Regions from separate parts of the Streptomyces sp. NPDC050145 genome, predicted to be linked through region 4. Evidence: riboswitches for the same ligand, from Rfam matches in the RefSeq annotation. Region 4 holds a riboswitch; each other region holds the start of a gene.
The links. A riboswitch is a leader RNA that binds a small molecule or an ion and turns the genes downstream of it on or off. The one in region 4 is predicted to bind cyclic di-AMP.
Positions count from the first base shown of each region.

Region 1: another riboswitch for cyclic di-AMP. It lies ahead of ACIBTU_RS25210 (transglycosylase family protein); the one in region 4 lies ahead of ACIBTU_RS03555 (M23 family metallopeptidase).
Region 2: another riboswitch for cyclic di-AMP. It lies ahead of ACIBTU_RS30200 (M23 family metallopeptidase); the one in region 4 lies ahead of ACIBTU_RS03555 (M23 family metallopeptidase).
Region 3: another riboswitch for cyclic di-AMP. It lies ahead of ACIBTU_RS27330 (NlpC/P60 family protein); the one in region 4 lies ahead of ACIBTU_RS03555 (M23 family metallopeptidase).

Region 1 covers NZ_JBITJS010000013.1:6,497-9,945, reverse strand. The annotation lists gene ACIBTU_RS25220 (PLP-dependent aminotransferase family protein) at 1-239, shown strand, start outside; gene ACIBTU_RS25215 (transglycosylase family protein) at 420-1,460, shown strand; cyclic di-AMP (ydaO/yuaA leader) riboswitch at 1,596-1,804, shown strand; gene ACIBTU_RS25210 (transglycosylase family protein) at 1,809-2,495, shown strand; gene eno (phosphopyruvate hydratase) at 2,993-3,449, shown strand, end outside.
Region 2 covers NZ_JBITJS010000017.1:113,832-117,280, reverse strand. The annotation lists gene ACIBTU_RS30205 (GntR family transcriptional regulator) at 207-893, opposite strand; gene ACIBTU_RS30200 (M23 family metallopeptidase) at 1,161-1,964, opposite strand; cyclic di-AMP (ydaO/yuaA leader) riboswitch at 1,977-2,141, opposite strand; gene ACIBTU_RS30195 (M16 family metallopeptidase) at 2,417-3,449, opposite strand, start outside.
Region 3 covers NZ_JBITJS010000014.1:149,529-152,977, reverse strand. The annotation lists gene ACIBTU_RS27340 (hypothetical protein) at 1-25, shown strand, start outside; gene ACIBTU_RS27335 (tellurite resistance/C4-dicarboxylate transporter family protein) at 3-947, opposite strand; gene ACIBTU_RS27330 (NlpC/P60 family protein) at 1,036-2,250, opposite strand; cyclic di-AMP (ydaO/yuaA leader) riboswitch at 2,258-2,461, opposite strand; gene pcrA (DNA helicase PcrA) at 2,739-3,449, shown strand, end outside.
Region 4 covers NZ_JBITJS010000002.1:21,079-24,527, reverse strand. The annotation lists gene ACIBTU_RS03560 (PP2C family protein-serine/threonine phosphatase) at 1-1,088, shown strand, start outside; cyclic di-AMP (ydaO/yuaA leader) riboswitch at 1,333-1,486, shown strand; gene ACIBTU_RS03555 (M23 family metallopeptidase) at 1,498-2,562, shown strand; gene ACIBTU_RS03550 (aldo/keto reductase) at 2,732-3,449, shown strand, end outside.

The DNA of each region.
Region 1 (3,449 bases), on a different contig from region 4:
TGTGGGCGAGGTTTCCCGGGCCGGTCGCGTCGCGGCTCGCGGCGGTGGCACCGGACCATGGTGTGACGGTGGCGGCGGGGCCGCGTTTCGGGGTCGGCGGGGCCTTCGAGCGGCATGTCCGACTGCCTTTCACGCTGCCTCCTGAGCTGCTGGTTCAGGGGGTGGAGCGGCTCGCGGCGGCCCGGGACGCGGTGGCCCGCGGGGCGTTCGGGCACCATGTTCCGGCGCCCACCGCGTGAGGTGCGGCCGGGTCAGAACTGACGGACCGTCAAAGCTGTGACTTTCACGTGATCTCCGCTGCATCGACTTGTGACAAGCGTTCGAGTCCCGCTACGTTCACAACCCATCGCGTCGGCACCGTCCGTCGCACCCGCGACACCCGTCGCGGGCGCAGCATCAGTCTCGCGAAAGGCATCCGCATGCTCTCCGGGAACGGTCGTCACCGTCGCCCTCGTCAGGCTCCTGCTCTCGTCGTCGCCGCCGGTGTCGCCGGCAGCGCCATCGCGATTCCGCTGCTCGCCGCGTCCAACGCGAGCGCCGCCACGACCCAGGCCTGGGACAGACTCGCCGAGTGCGAGAGCGGTGGCCAGTGGAGTCTCGACGCCGGTAACGGGTACTACGGCGGGCTGCAGTTCTCGCAGGAGCTGTGGGAGCAGTACGGCGGGCTCGACTTCGCGCCGAGCGCCGACCAGGCGAGCCGCTCGCAGCAGATATCCGTCGCCGAGAAGGTGCTCGACGACCAGGGGCCCGGCGCCTGGCCGAGCTGCTCCATCACGGCGGGCCTCTCCAAGAGCGACAGCTCGGCCGATGTCGACCCCGGGGCGAGCACGCCGCCGCCGGTCCTCGGCGGCTCGTCGGGCGGTCTCCTCGGCATCGGTGGGGACTCGAACGCCGACGACGGAGAGAAGAATCACGACGACGGGGGCAATTCGGACACCCCGTCAGGTGACGCCTCCGGGGATACCTCCGGTAACGCCAAGGGTGACGAACCCGACGGCAAGGCGAGCGACGAGCCGAGCGACGGCACCGGCGCCTCGCCCTCGGACGGCGCGACGTCGGACGAAGGCGACACGAAGGGCGAAACGGACAAGTCCGGCTCCGGCGCCTCCACTTCCCCGGACGAGTCGAAGGGCTCCGGCGAGCCGGACGCCTCCCCGTCCGCCTCCGACCCCGCCTCCGAGGACTCCGGCGCGGGCCGCCACCGCGGCGGGCAGGCCTCCGACGACACCGCCGACTCCCGTACCGGAGAGGGCCGTCACGCCTCCCGTGACGACCGGCGCGACGGCGACGCGTACACGGTGCGCGCCGGCGACAACCTGTGGGACATCGCCGACTCGCAGAACGTGGACGGCGGATGGGCCGAGCTGTACCAGCTCAACAAGAAGGAGGTCGGCTCCGACCCTGACCTCATCCTTCCTGGTCAGAGTCTGGATCTTGGGCTCGAATCGGGCGAAAAGTAGCGGGAGTTCAGGGCGGGTTGCTGTCTGAATGTCCGATTTGGCGAAAGTGAGAGATGGGTCTCAAAGGGCCTGATCCGCTTTGAAAACCGCCGGATCGGCTGCGTACGGTCTGACCGCTCGCCACAGCGGGCCCCGACGGATGTCACGCCGAATCCTGCCAACCTCCGTACGGGAACAGTCGACGCGTCAGCGCCGTGGGCAGGAGCGGGGGACCCAAGGTAGGCGCCGTCCGGAAAGCGATACTCCGGTACGGCTTGGGGTTAAGCCGCGCACTAGGTTGCGCGGCCGGGCACTCACTGGCCCGAACCCGACAGCTCACCTCGTAGGCGTCGGTGAGGGGATCTCTCCATGCTGTTCTCCAGCAAGGGCAAGCACCGCCGCCCGTCCAAGGCCGTCCGTGTCGCCACGCTCGCCGGTGTCACCGGTGCCGCCGTCGCCGTTCCGCTGATGGGTGCCACCGGCGCCTCCGCCGCCACCGCCTCCGAGTGGGACGCCGTCGCCCAGTGCGAGTCCGGCGGCAACTGGTCGATCAACACCGGCAACGGCTACTACGGCGGCCTGCAGTTCTCGTCCTCCACGTGGGCCGCGTACGGCGGCACCGCCTACGCCTCCACCGCCGACCAGGCCTCCAAGGCGCAGCAGATCTCCGTCGCCGAGAAGGTCCTCGCCTCCCAGGGCAAGGGCGCCTGGCCGTCCTGCGGTGTCGGCCTGTCCGGCGCCTCGACGTCGAACCCGGCCCCGGCCCCCGCCGAGCAGCAGCAGACCCAGCCGCAGCCCGAGCGCAAGGCCGAGCAGCCGGCCAACCGCTCGCAGGAGCGTCAGGCCCCGAAGGCCGCTCCGAAGAAGACCGTCACCACGCCGACCGGCAAGAAGGTCGCCAAGGGCGACGGCGAGTACAAGGTCAAGAAGGGTGACTCCCTCAGCAAGATCGCCGAGGCGCACCACACGACCTGGCAGAAGCTCTTCAAGCTGAACGACGACATCGTTCAGGACGCGGACCTGATCTACCCGGGTCAGCAGCTCCACCTGAAGTAAGCCGCACCCCTTATATAGGGGAGCGCGCTCCCGCACTCGGCATCGGCGGACGCCGAGTCGCTGGCCGCTCGCTGGCATGGACCTCCCGCCCCCGGATCAGGGGGTGGGAGGTCCTGCGCGTTCCCGTGCGCGCCACCGTCGTGGCTGGTCGCGCAGTTCCCCGCGCCCCTGAAATGCAGACCCTTCGGGTCGCATTTCCCCGATGAGCAAGCGCCCGATGAGATCGCGCACGAAGTGCGCATCTCAGGGGCGCGGGGAACTGCGCGAGAAGCCCCACCGGCCCGCAGCCCGCGACGAATCCGACCCACCCCCGAAGGAACCGTTCACCGGCCAACCACCGGCGGTATTTGTTCCCGTCGGAAACATTTCGCTCACGGCAGAGTCCAAGAGACGGGCGGTCGGCTGGCCGATGGCCCGCGTGCGGTTAGGCTCAAGCCATGCGGAACCGCGCACCGCGGCCCCGCACACTCCGCGTCACATCCCAGAAGGAGATGCTCGTGCCGTCCATCGACGTCGTCGTAGCCCGGGAAATCCTGGACTCCCGAGGCAACCCCACGGTCGAGGTCGAGGTCGGCCTCGACGACGGCAGCACGGGTCGTGCTGCTGTTCCGTCCGGCGCCTCCACCGGCGCTTTCGAGGCCATCGAACTCCGCGACGGTGACCCGAACCGCTACCAGGGCAAGGGTGTCGAGAAGGCCGTCCTCGCCGTCATCGAGCAGATCGGCCCGGAGCTGGTCGGCTACGACGCCACCGAGCAGCGCCTGATCGACCAGGCCATGTTCGACCTGGACGCCACCGACAACAAGGGCTCCCTCGGCGCCAACGCCATCCTCGGCGTCTCGCTCGCCGTCGCGCACGCCGCCTCCGAGGCCAGCGACCTTCCGCTGTTCCGCTACCTCGGCGGTCCGAACGCGCACCTGCTGCCCGTCCCGATGATGAACATCCTGAACGGTG
Region 2 (3,449 bases), on a different contig from region 4:
AGCGCGCGGTTCTGCTTTTCCCGGAAGCATTTCCGCTTCCGGACTCAGAGCACTCAAGGCGCTCACGACGCCCAGGACACTCAGGGCGCGACAGGAATTCGTCACAGAAAGATTCACGGGGTTAATTCCCTGCCAGAATTCAGGCGGGGAAAACTCCGGACGGACCGCTCCATGAATGCCGTACGTATTTGTATACGGCGGTCGTGTTAATGGTGGAGCCCGGTCGTGTTTACGGCATGTTGCGAAGTCCTCACACGTTCACTCGCGCGGGGGACGCGCAGCCTGTGGACCGTCGCCTCGCGAGCGATGTGCGCGGCCGTCAGGGCACGGGCGCGCTCGACGTCGCGACGGGCCACCGCGTCGACGACCGCGCCGTGCTCGGCCCAGGAGTCGACCGGCCGCTCGGGGGTCTCCACCGCGTACATCCACGCGATCTTGTGCCGGACCTGAGTGAGCAGGGTGATGAGGCCGGGGCTGGCGGAGGCCTGGGCGAGCGTCTCGTGGAACCAGGTGCCCAGGGAGCGCAGATCCTCGCCGCTCCCCTCCTTGGAGCGGTCCTGGCCCAGTCTGACCAGGCCGCGCAGCACCTTGAGGTGGGCGTCCGTGCGGCGCTGTGCCGCGCGGGCGGCGCCCAGCGGTTCGAGCAGCATGCGGATCTCCAGGAGGTCGGCCGCCTCCTGCTCGGTGGGCTCGGCCACGCACGCGCCCGCGTGCCTGCGCGTGACGACGAAGCCCTCCGCCTCCAGGGTGCGCAGCGCCTCGCGGACCGGAACGCGCGAGACTCCGTAGCGGCGCGCGAGCAGTTCCTCGGTGAGTCTGCTGCCGCGCTCGTACACGCCCGCGACGATGTCGTCGCGGATCGCCGCGCATACCGAGTGCGCGGGAATGCGCATGCCCCGACCTCCGCCTTGCTCTCCGCCCGCCCCGCGAAACGCGGACGGCGGGCGCCCCTGAAAGCGCGATCGGCACCGATTTCCGCGCGCTCGTCCAGTGACTCTATTCCACCGCGCCCGAATTTCCGACGGGAGCTTCTAATTGAGGGATATTTTTTGGACAGCGAAGACGCGGGGACCTGGGACTCGGTGAACGTTCGACCGAGCACGGGAACGCGAAAGCCCCGGCGCGCGGCCGGGGCTTTCTTGCATGCTGCGGGCGTCGGGTCAGATGCCGACGCCGTGCGAGCGCAGGTACGCGACGGGGTCGATGTCCGAGCCGTACTCGGGCGTCGTGCGGGCCTCGAAGTGGAGGTGCGGCCCGGTCACGTTGCCGGTGGCGCCGGAGAGGCCTATCTGCTGACCGGGCGTCACGCTCTGCCCGACGGAGACGCCGATCGACGACAGGTGGCCGTACTGGGTGTACGTGCCGTCGTTCATCTTGATCACGATGTTGTTGCCGTAGGCGCCGCCCCAGCCGGCTTCCACGACGGTGCCGGAGCCGACCGCGTGGACGCTCGTGCCGCTGGCGGCGTGGAAGTCGATGCCGGTGTGGCTGCCGGAGGACCACAGGCCGCTGGACGCCTTGTAGGCGGTCGAGACGTACGAGCCGGAGATGGGCGCCACGTAGGTGTTGAGGCGCTTGCGCTCGGCCGCGCGGGCGGCGCGCTCCTTGGCCGCGCGCTCCTTCTCGGCCTTCTCGGCGGCCTTCTTCGCGGCCTCACGCCTGGCCTCCTCGGCCCGGCGCTTGGCCTCGGCCTCGGCCTTCTCCTGGGCGGCGGCCTCTTCGGCGGCCTTCTTCTGGGCGGTCGCCTGGGCGTCGATCTGGGCGGCCAGGGTGTCGCCGATCGCGATGGCCTGCGTCAGACCGTTCTGGTCGGCGGGCGCGGCGGTGTCGGCGGCGAGAGCGGGGGCGGCGAGGCCTCCGATGACACCGGTCGTGGTGAGCGCCGCGACGCCGGCGACCTGCGCCGTGGTGCGCGTGAGGCGGCTCGGACGACGATGCTTCCCGGTGGCACGGGTGAACGCCATGGAGTGGCTGATCCTTTCCTTCCCTCTCGCCTACCGGGTTAGCTGACGGGTTCGGAGCAGGAAGGTCTCCTACGGGCCCCCTCCCCGTACGGGAAGAGCGTCCGATTCACCCCAGGGACTGCGGTGGGTCCCCGGCTCCCCTGGCTCGCGCCGTGGGGGACTCGGCGATGACTGTCCGGGGCCGCGGGCGCGGCTCATACGTGGCGAACAGCCGGACCGACGCTAAGCGGGACATCTTTCGATCGACAAACGGATCCCGGCTTTTGTAGCGCATGCCACAGGGCACACAGGCAACCTCTACATCAATTCGGGCATTTACGACGCGCGGTGACGCGTCGGGCGAACCGAACGGCACGCGCGGGAAACGTGAGTGACGCCACGAAGCCCCGGAGGCCTGTGTGGCTTCCGGGGCTTCGTCCCGTTTCGGGCGTCGCCGCCCTGGCATGGCGTCGTCAGCCGGCGACGACGGTGACCTCGCCGATGCCGAGGGCCTTGACGGGCTCCTCGATCTGCGCGGCGTCGCCCACGAGGATCGTCACCAGACGGTCCGCCGGGAACGCGCTCACGACGGCCGCGGTGGCCTCCACGGTGCCCGTGGCGGCCAGTTGGCGGTACAGCTGGGCCTGGAAGTCCTCGGGCAGCTGCTGCTCGTCCTGGTCGGCGAGCGTGCCCGCGACGGCGGCCGCGGTCTCGAACTTCAGCGGGGCCACGCCCACCAAGTTCTGCACCGCCGTGTCCCGTTCGGCGTCGGTCAGGCCTTCGGCGGCCAGCTTGCGGAGCACCTTCCACAGGTCGTCGAGCGCCGGTCCCGTGTTCGGCGTGTCGACGGAACCGCTGATGGCGAGCATCGCGGCCCCCGTGCCGTCCGCCGTGGAGCGCAGCACCTGGGCGAAGGAGCGCACCCCGTAGGTGTAGCCCTTCTCCTCGCGCAGCACCCGGTCCAGACGGGAGGTCAGCGTGCCGCCGAGGCAGTACGTGCCGAGGATCTGGGCGGCCCACACGCGGTCGTGCTTGTCGGGTCCGATGCGGCCGATGAGGAGCTGCGTCTGGACGGCCCCGGGGCGGTCCACGATGACGACGCGGCCGGTGTCGTCGGCGGTGACCGGCGGGACGGGGCGCGGCTGCGCCGTGTCGCCGGTCCAGGCGCCGAGCGTGTCCTTCAGGAGGGTGTCGAGGTCGACGCCCGCGAGGTCGCCCACCACGACGGCGGTGGCGGTGGACGGGCGGACGTGCCGCTCGTAGAAGGCGCGTACGGCGGCCGCGTCGATGTCGACGACGGTCTCCTCGCTGCCCTGCCGCGGGCGCGACATGCGCGCTGTGGCGGGGAACAGCTGCTTGGAGAGCTCCTTGGCGGCCCGGCGGGCCGGGTTGGCGCTCTCGTGCGGGATCTCGTCCAGGCGGTTGCGCACCAGGCGCTCGATCTCGCTGTCGGCGAAGGCGGGGGCGCGCAGGGCGTCCGCCAGCAGGCCGAGTGCCTTCGGGAGG
Region 3 (3,449 bases), on a different contig from region 4:
CTTCATCGCCGTTCTGTGGACCTGAGCGAGGAGAACGACGCGGACAGGGACAGGGCCGCTCCCGTCGCCGTGACGAGCCACACCGCGACCGCGACCCACACGAGCACCCGCCCCGGAGTCTCCAGCCACTGAGTCTCCACCGCGGTGGCGACCATGAGCGTCGCCACCGCCGTCATCCCCATCGGGAACACCGTCGACCAGCGCCGCACGTCGTAGTGCGGACGCGGCCGCACCACCTCCGCCACGCACAGCACGGCGTACCAGCCCAGATCGAGCGCGAGCAGCAGCCCCGCCATGAACCGCAGCACCTCGGTGTCCTGGTTGTTCCACAGGTCACCGGCCCGATCCGCGAGCACGAGCCGGGCCGCCGCGAGCGCCGAGATCGCGAGCGCGCCGCCCGCCACCCAGTGGTCCCCGGCCCCGGTCAGCACCTGCCGCAGATCGAAGCGGACGAACGCGGCCGCGTACACCACGAGCCCGAACCAGAAGAACCCCACCGCCGCGTAGCCCAGCCACGCCACGTGCGCCGACGCGCTCAGCGTCGCTCCCAGCACCGCGAGCGCCTGGGTCGCGACGCAGGTGATGAAGACGGCGCCGGGCATCTTCGGCCGCCAGTGCCGCACCACGGCGACGAACAGCACCGGCCACACCACCACCGCGATCCCCAGCAGCACCTCGGCGAACCCGAGGCTGCCGGCCAGCGCGTACCGGGTGCCGAGCACACACGTCGCGGCCACCGCCGTGAGCGCCGCGGGCGTGTCCGCCTCCCGCTCCCAGCGACCCCGGTCCCCGAACAGACGGGCGCAGAAGACGACCGCGAGCAGCCCCCACAGCGCGGAGGCCAGCACGAGGAAGACCGCCGACAGCACGTTCTGCCCGAGCAGGTGCAGGCCGATCGACACGATGCCGGTGGCCATGACGGCCGCGCCGGCGGCCGGCGGGATCATCGCCCAGGGCGAGGCGGGTGCGGGGTCGGGGGTCCCGGGCACGTCCGGGCGGTCGCGGTCCACCGCCCGAACGTAACCGTGAGCGACGTCAGGCGGGGCGCACCACGCTGTGGATCGACGCCGTGCCGTCGTAGTAGATGGACTCCTCGCGCACGTACGCGCCCGGCTTCGGGGCGTGGATCATGATCCCGTCGCCCTTGTAGATGCCGACGTGACTGATGTCGTCGTAGAAGAAGACCAGGTCACCGGGCTGGATGTCGGACAGCGGGACCGTCGTGCCGAACTCCACCTGGTCCCAGGTGGTGCGCGGCAGCGAGACCCCGGCCGCCTTCCAGGCCGCCCCGGTCAGCCCCGAGCAGTCGTACGAGTCCGGGCCCGTCGCGCCCCACACGTACGGCTTGCCCTCCTGGGCCTTGGCGAAGGCGAGGGCCTTCGCGGCCTTCGTGGCGTACGAGGTGTCCGTCGAGCCGGAGCCGCCGGTCGAGGAACCCGAACCGGTGTCCGAGCCGGAGCCCGTCGAGGAACCGGACCCGGAGGCGTCCTCCTGCTGCTGCGCCTCCTCCGCGGCCTTCCGCTTGGCCTCTTCCTCGGCCTTCTGCTTCGCGGCCAGCTCGGCGGCCTTCTTGCGGGCCGCCTCCTGCTTCTGCCGCTCGATCGCGGCGAGCCGCGCCTTCTCCTCGGCTGTCAGATCCGACAGCAGCTTCCGCGCGTCGGCGAGCTTGGTCTGGACGGTCTGCTTGGACGTCTTCAGCTCGGTCTGCGACGTGGTCAGCTGCTTGAGGCTCTCCTGCGCCTCGGTGCGCTTCTTCGCCGTCTCGCGCTGCTGCACCTGGTAGTCGTCGACCGCCTTCTTCTGGCGGGACGTCAGCCGGCTCATCAGCTGGTCCTGGGCGAAGTAGTCCTCGGGGTTCTCCGCGAGGAACATCGTCGCCGTGTCGCTCACCCCGCCCGTGCGGTACTGCGCGGCGGCGAACCGGCCCAGCTCCTCGCGGGCCGTGTTCATCTTCTCGGTGCGCTGCGCGATGTCGTCGAGGAGGTGATCGACCTGCTTCTTCTTGCCGGTGGTCCGCTCCTGCGCCGCGTTGTACTTCTGCGTGGCCACCTCGGCCTGGCGGTAGAGCGTGTCGACCTTCTTCTGCACCTCTTCGAGGCTCGGCTTCGCGGGCTGGGCCGGAGCGGCCTGGGCCGTCTGCGAGAGCAGGGCGACGGAGGTGAGGGCCGCGGTCGTGATGCCGACCGCGGAGGTCGTACGGGTGCCTCCGGTCATCCGGGAGCGGGTACGCGGCTTGCGGTGCGACGCCAAAGCAGGCGACTCCTTCCGTGGTCCGCCTACCGAGTTAGCTGTCGGGTTCGGGCCCGTGCCCATCGCTTCGGTGCGCGGTGGTGCACGTCGTACGGAAGGCTGCCCTACGGTCAACCATCCGGCGCCGCCGGACTGTTGACCGATTCACCCCAAGGTCGGTGGGTCCCCGGTTCCCTGCCTCTCGGCGTACGGGACTCGGCGGGGGCTGCCCGCTCGCCGCGTTGTTCGCGGGCGGGGGGACGGGCTGCCCGCGCAGCACCGTAGCCAACTCGTGTTGCTGCTGTGAAGGTTGATGTTCGATATGCCCGATACATTTTCGTGACCATTTTCATGATCTCTACGCCGCGGGCCCCGAACGGGCTTTGCTGTCGCGCTGGGTGACCGGGTCATCGCAAAGGGTGTCGTGAGGGGTGTCTCCGTGAATGCGAGGAGCGTCTCGGTGAAGGTGACGGCGGGCTGTCGGTGGGGCGGCCTAGACTCGGAGAGCGATGAGCAGCCTCTTTGACGACAGCTTCCTGGCCGGCCTCCAGTCCCCCGCGGAGGAGCCCCCGCCGCCGCCCGAGGACGACCCCGAGCACCACGGGGCCCCCGAGCCGCTCCCGGACGACCTGTTCGGGGGGAAGTTCGACGCGCCCGTGGACCGGGACACGCACTACCGCGACGGGGCGCCCCGCCCCGCCCTGGACCCGGCGGCCCTCCTGGACGGGCTGAACGAGAACCAGCGGGCGGCCGTGGTGCACGGCGGCTCCCCCCTGCTCATCGTCGCCGGCGCCGGCTCCGGCAAGACCCGCGTCCTCACGCACCGCATCGCGTACCTGCTCGCCCAGCGCGGCGTGCACCCCGGCCAGATCCTCGCGATCACGTTCACGAACAAGGCCGCGGGCGAGATGAAGGAGCGCGTGGAGGCCCTGGTGGGCCCGCGGGCGAACGCGATGTGGGTCTCCACCTTCCACAGCGCCTGCGTCCGCATCCTGCGCCGCGAGTCCAAGAGGCTCGGCTTCACGTCCTCCTTCTCGATCTACGACGCGGCCGACAGCAAGCGGCTCATGGCCCTGGTCTGCCGCGACCTGGACCTGGATCCGAAGAAGTTCCCGCCGAAGTCCTTCAGTGCCAAGATCAGCAACCTGAAGAACGAGCTGATCGACGAGGAGGACTTCGCCGCCCAGGCCGCCGACGGTTTCGAGAAGACCCTCGCCCAG
Region 4 (3,449 bases):
GGCGGCACGCACACGCACCGGGCAACGGTGGTCTGCGCACCGTCCTGCGCGTCCTCCCCGCACTCCTCGTCATCGGCGGCGCGGTCTACGAGTACGGCACCCCGGCGGGCTTCGCCGGTTCCCCCCTGTTCAGCGCCGCGCCACTGGTGGCGGCCCCGTTCTTCTCGATGCGCGCCACGATCCTGGCCGGGGTCGCCTCGATCGCGGCGATCGTCGCCGTCCATCTGCGCTTCACGAACGACTTCGGCTCCGACGTCGTGACCGAGATGGTCACGGTGGCCACCGTCTGCCTGCTCGCCTGCTTCATCAACCGGATCGTGCGGCACAGCAGCGAACAGCTCGCCTCCGCCCGGCACATCGCGGAGGCGGCCCAGCGCGCCGTCCTGCCCGCCCCGCCCGGCCGGACCGGCGGCCTGGACGTCGCCGTTCGCTACGAGGCCGCGCAGGCGGGCGCGTTCATCGGCGGGGACCTCTACGCGGTGCAGGACACCCCGCACGGGGTGCGCGTCGTCGTCGGCGACGTACGGGGCAAGGGCATGGGCGCGGTGTCGGCGGTGGCCGTCGTCATCGGCGCGTTCCGCGAGGCCGCCGAGCAGGAGGGCAGCCTGGAGAACGTGGCCCGGCGCCTGGAGCGGGCGCTGGCCCGCGAGGGGACGCGGCGCAGCGGTGTCGACGACTTCGAGGGGTTCACGACGGCGGTGCTCGCCGAGTTCCCGTACGGCACCGGCTTGGTGCGGGTGCTCAACCGCGGGCACCCCGAGCCGTTGCTGCTGCACGGCGACGGCACGCTGCGGACGCTCGGTCCGGGTGAGGCCGCGCTGCCGCTCGGCCTGAGCGCGCTGGGCACCTGGCCGGACCGGGCGACCGAGGAGACGTTCCCCGCCGGTGCCACGCTGCTGCTCTACACCGACGGCCTCTCCGAGGCGCGCGACGTGCACGGCGTCTTCTACGACCCGGCGGACCGGCTGGCGGGGCGGAGGTTCGCCGGGCCGGAGGAGCTGCTCGCGGAGGTCGCCGAGGAGGTCCGCGCGCACACCGGAGGGGGCGCGCGGGACGACATGGCGCTGCTCGCCGTACGCCGTCCTTGATCGACATCACGGGGGGTGATCGAACGGCACCCCTGCGCATAACAATTGATACAGCGTCAGAAAGTCGTGGCGGATCCGTGCCCTCCGACGAGGGGTCAACTCGCCCGATTCCGCCCGCTCGTGCCCTGATAAGTCCAGGCCAAAGACGTGAACGATCAGTGGGAACGGCTTGGAAATCGTGTCGGCTGTCTATTAACGTTCGATAACGCAGCGCGGTCGTCCCAGCCGTCACAAGAGTCGGCTCCGCGCGCACGCGCTTAATCCCGCAAGGGAGCCGGGGAACCACCAACTTGGGGTGAATCGGACCGTAGCGACGCATGTGCGTACGTCTACGCCCGTAGGAGACCTTCCTGCTCCGAACCCGTCAGCTAACCCGGTAGGCGAGAAGGAAGGAAAGGAGAGCGCCCCCGTGGCGTCGAACCGTCCTGCCCCCGAGTTCTCCTACGGCTCCGCCGAAGCGTCTGACGACTTCGGCGTCGAGCGAGAGAACTGGGAGGAGTGGAACCCCACCGAGGAGTCCGTCCGACCCGTCCGCGGCCGTCACCGCGTGGCCCGTCAGCGTGGTGGACTCGCGCGCAGCTCCACGGTTCTCGGCGTCGGCGTGATCGCCGCTGTCGGAGCCGGCGGCATCGCGACCGCGCAGGGCGGCAAGCCCGCCGTCTCGCTCTCCATGCCCGACCTGTCCGCGGTCAAGGACTCGCTGCCCGAGGCCAAGTCGCTGCCGGGCGTGGGCGCGCTCATATCCGGCTCGGACGACTCCGCCGACTCCGGGTCCGACTCCTCGCCGGCCGCCCAGGCCGCCCCGCTCACCACGGTGACCGACGGCGCGCAGGGACAGTCCGACGCGGGCGAGGCCCTGCGGGCCCGCATCATGGCCCAGGCCGAGACGCAGCAGTCCGCCGCCGAGGAGGCCGAGCGCAAGGCGGCCGAGGAGGCCGCCGCGCAGAAGGCCGCCGAAGAGGCCGCCGAGCAGCAGAAGGCCGCCGAGGCCAAGGCCGCCGCCGAGAAGAAGGCAGCCGAGGAGGAGGCCAAGCGCAAGGCCGAGGCCGAGCGCCTCGCCAAGCTGGCCAAGAGCTACAAGCTCCCCGTCGCCTCCTACACGCTCACCGGCACCTTCGGTCAGCCCGGCTCCATGTGGTCCTCCGGCTACCACACGGGCCTCGACTTCGCGGCCTCCACCGGTACGCCGATCTACGCGATCCACTCCGGCACCGTCACCGAGGCGGGCTGGGCCGGTGCCTACGGGTACCGCACCGTCCTCACCCTCGACGACGGCACCGAGCTGTGGTTCTGCCACCAGTCCTCGATGAACGTCAGCGTCGGCCAGAAGGTCAGCACCGGCGATGTCATCGGCCGCGTCGGCGCGACCGGCAACGTGACGGGCGCCCACCTCCACCTCGAGGTCCACCCCGACGGCCAGGCCACCGGCGTCGACCCGGCCGCCTGGCTGCGCGACAAGGGCCTCGGTCTCTGACCTTCCCCCAGCCCCGGCGGTCCTGGCGGCAACCCCCCGACGCCAGGGCTGCCGGTTCCGCATGCCCGCGTGCATGCCCGCGCGCGCCCGCAGGCCGACGGGCCGTCAGGTCCGGACCGGCTCGGTTCCGGTCGGAATACCGGATTCTGCGCGGGCGTTGAGAACGTTCATGACTTCTCTGCGCTCTCTCGGCTCCTCGGACCTCGAGGTCTTCCCCCTCGCCCTCGGCGGCAACGTCTTCGGCTGGACGGCGGACGAGGCCGCCTCCTTCGCGGTGCTCGACGCCTACACCGCCGGCGGCGGCAACTTCATCGACACCGCCGACTCCTACTCGGCGTGGGTGGAGGGCAACGAGGGCGGCGAGTCCGAGACCCTGATCGGCCGCTGGCTGGCGGCGCGGGGCCGGCGCGACGATGTCGTCATCGCCACCAAGGTGAGCCAGCACCCGCGGTACCAGGGCCTGTCCGCGGACAACATCAAGGCGGCCGCCGACGCCTCGCTGCAGCGCCTGGGCACCGATCACATCGACCTGTACTACACGCACTTCGACCAGCCCGACGTGCCCGTCGAGGAGATCATCGGCGCGCTCGACGAGCTGGTGCGGGCGGGCAAGGTCCGCTACATCGCGGCGTCGAACATCACCGCGGCCCGCCTCCAGGAGTCCCTGGACGTCTCCGACCGCGAGGGCCTCGCCCGCTACGTCGCCCTCCAGCCGCACTACAACCTGGTCTCGCGCGACACGTACGAGGGCGAACTGGAGCAGGTCGCCTCCCGCGCGGGCCTCGGCGCCGTCCCCTACTACGCGCTCGCCTCCGGCTTCCTCACCGGCAAGTACCGCACCGGCGTCACCGTCGACAGCCCGCGGGCGCAGGGCGCGGCCCGCCACC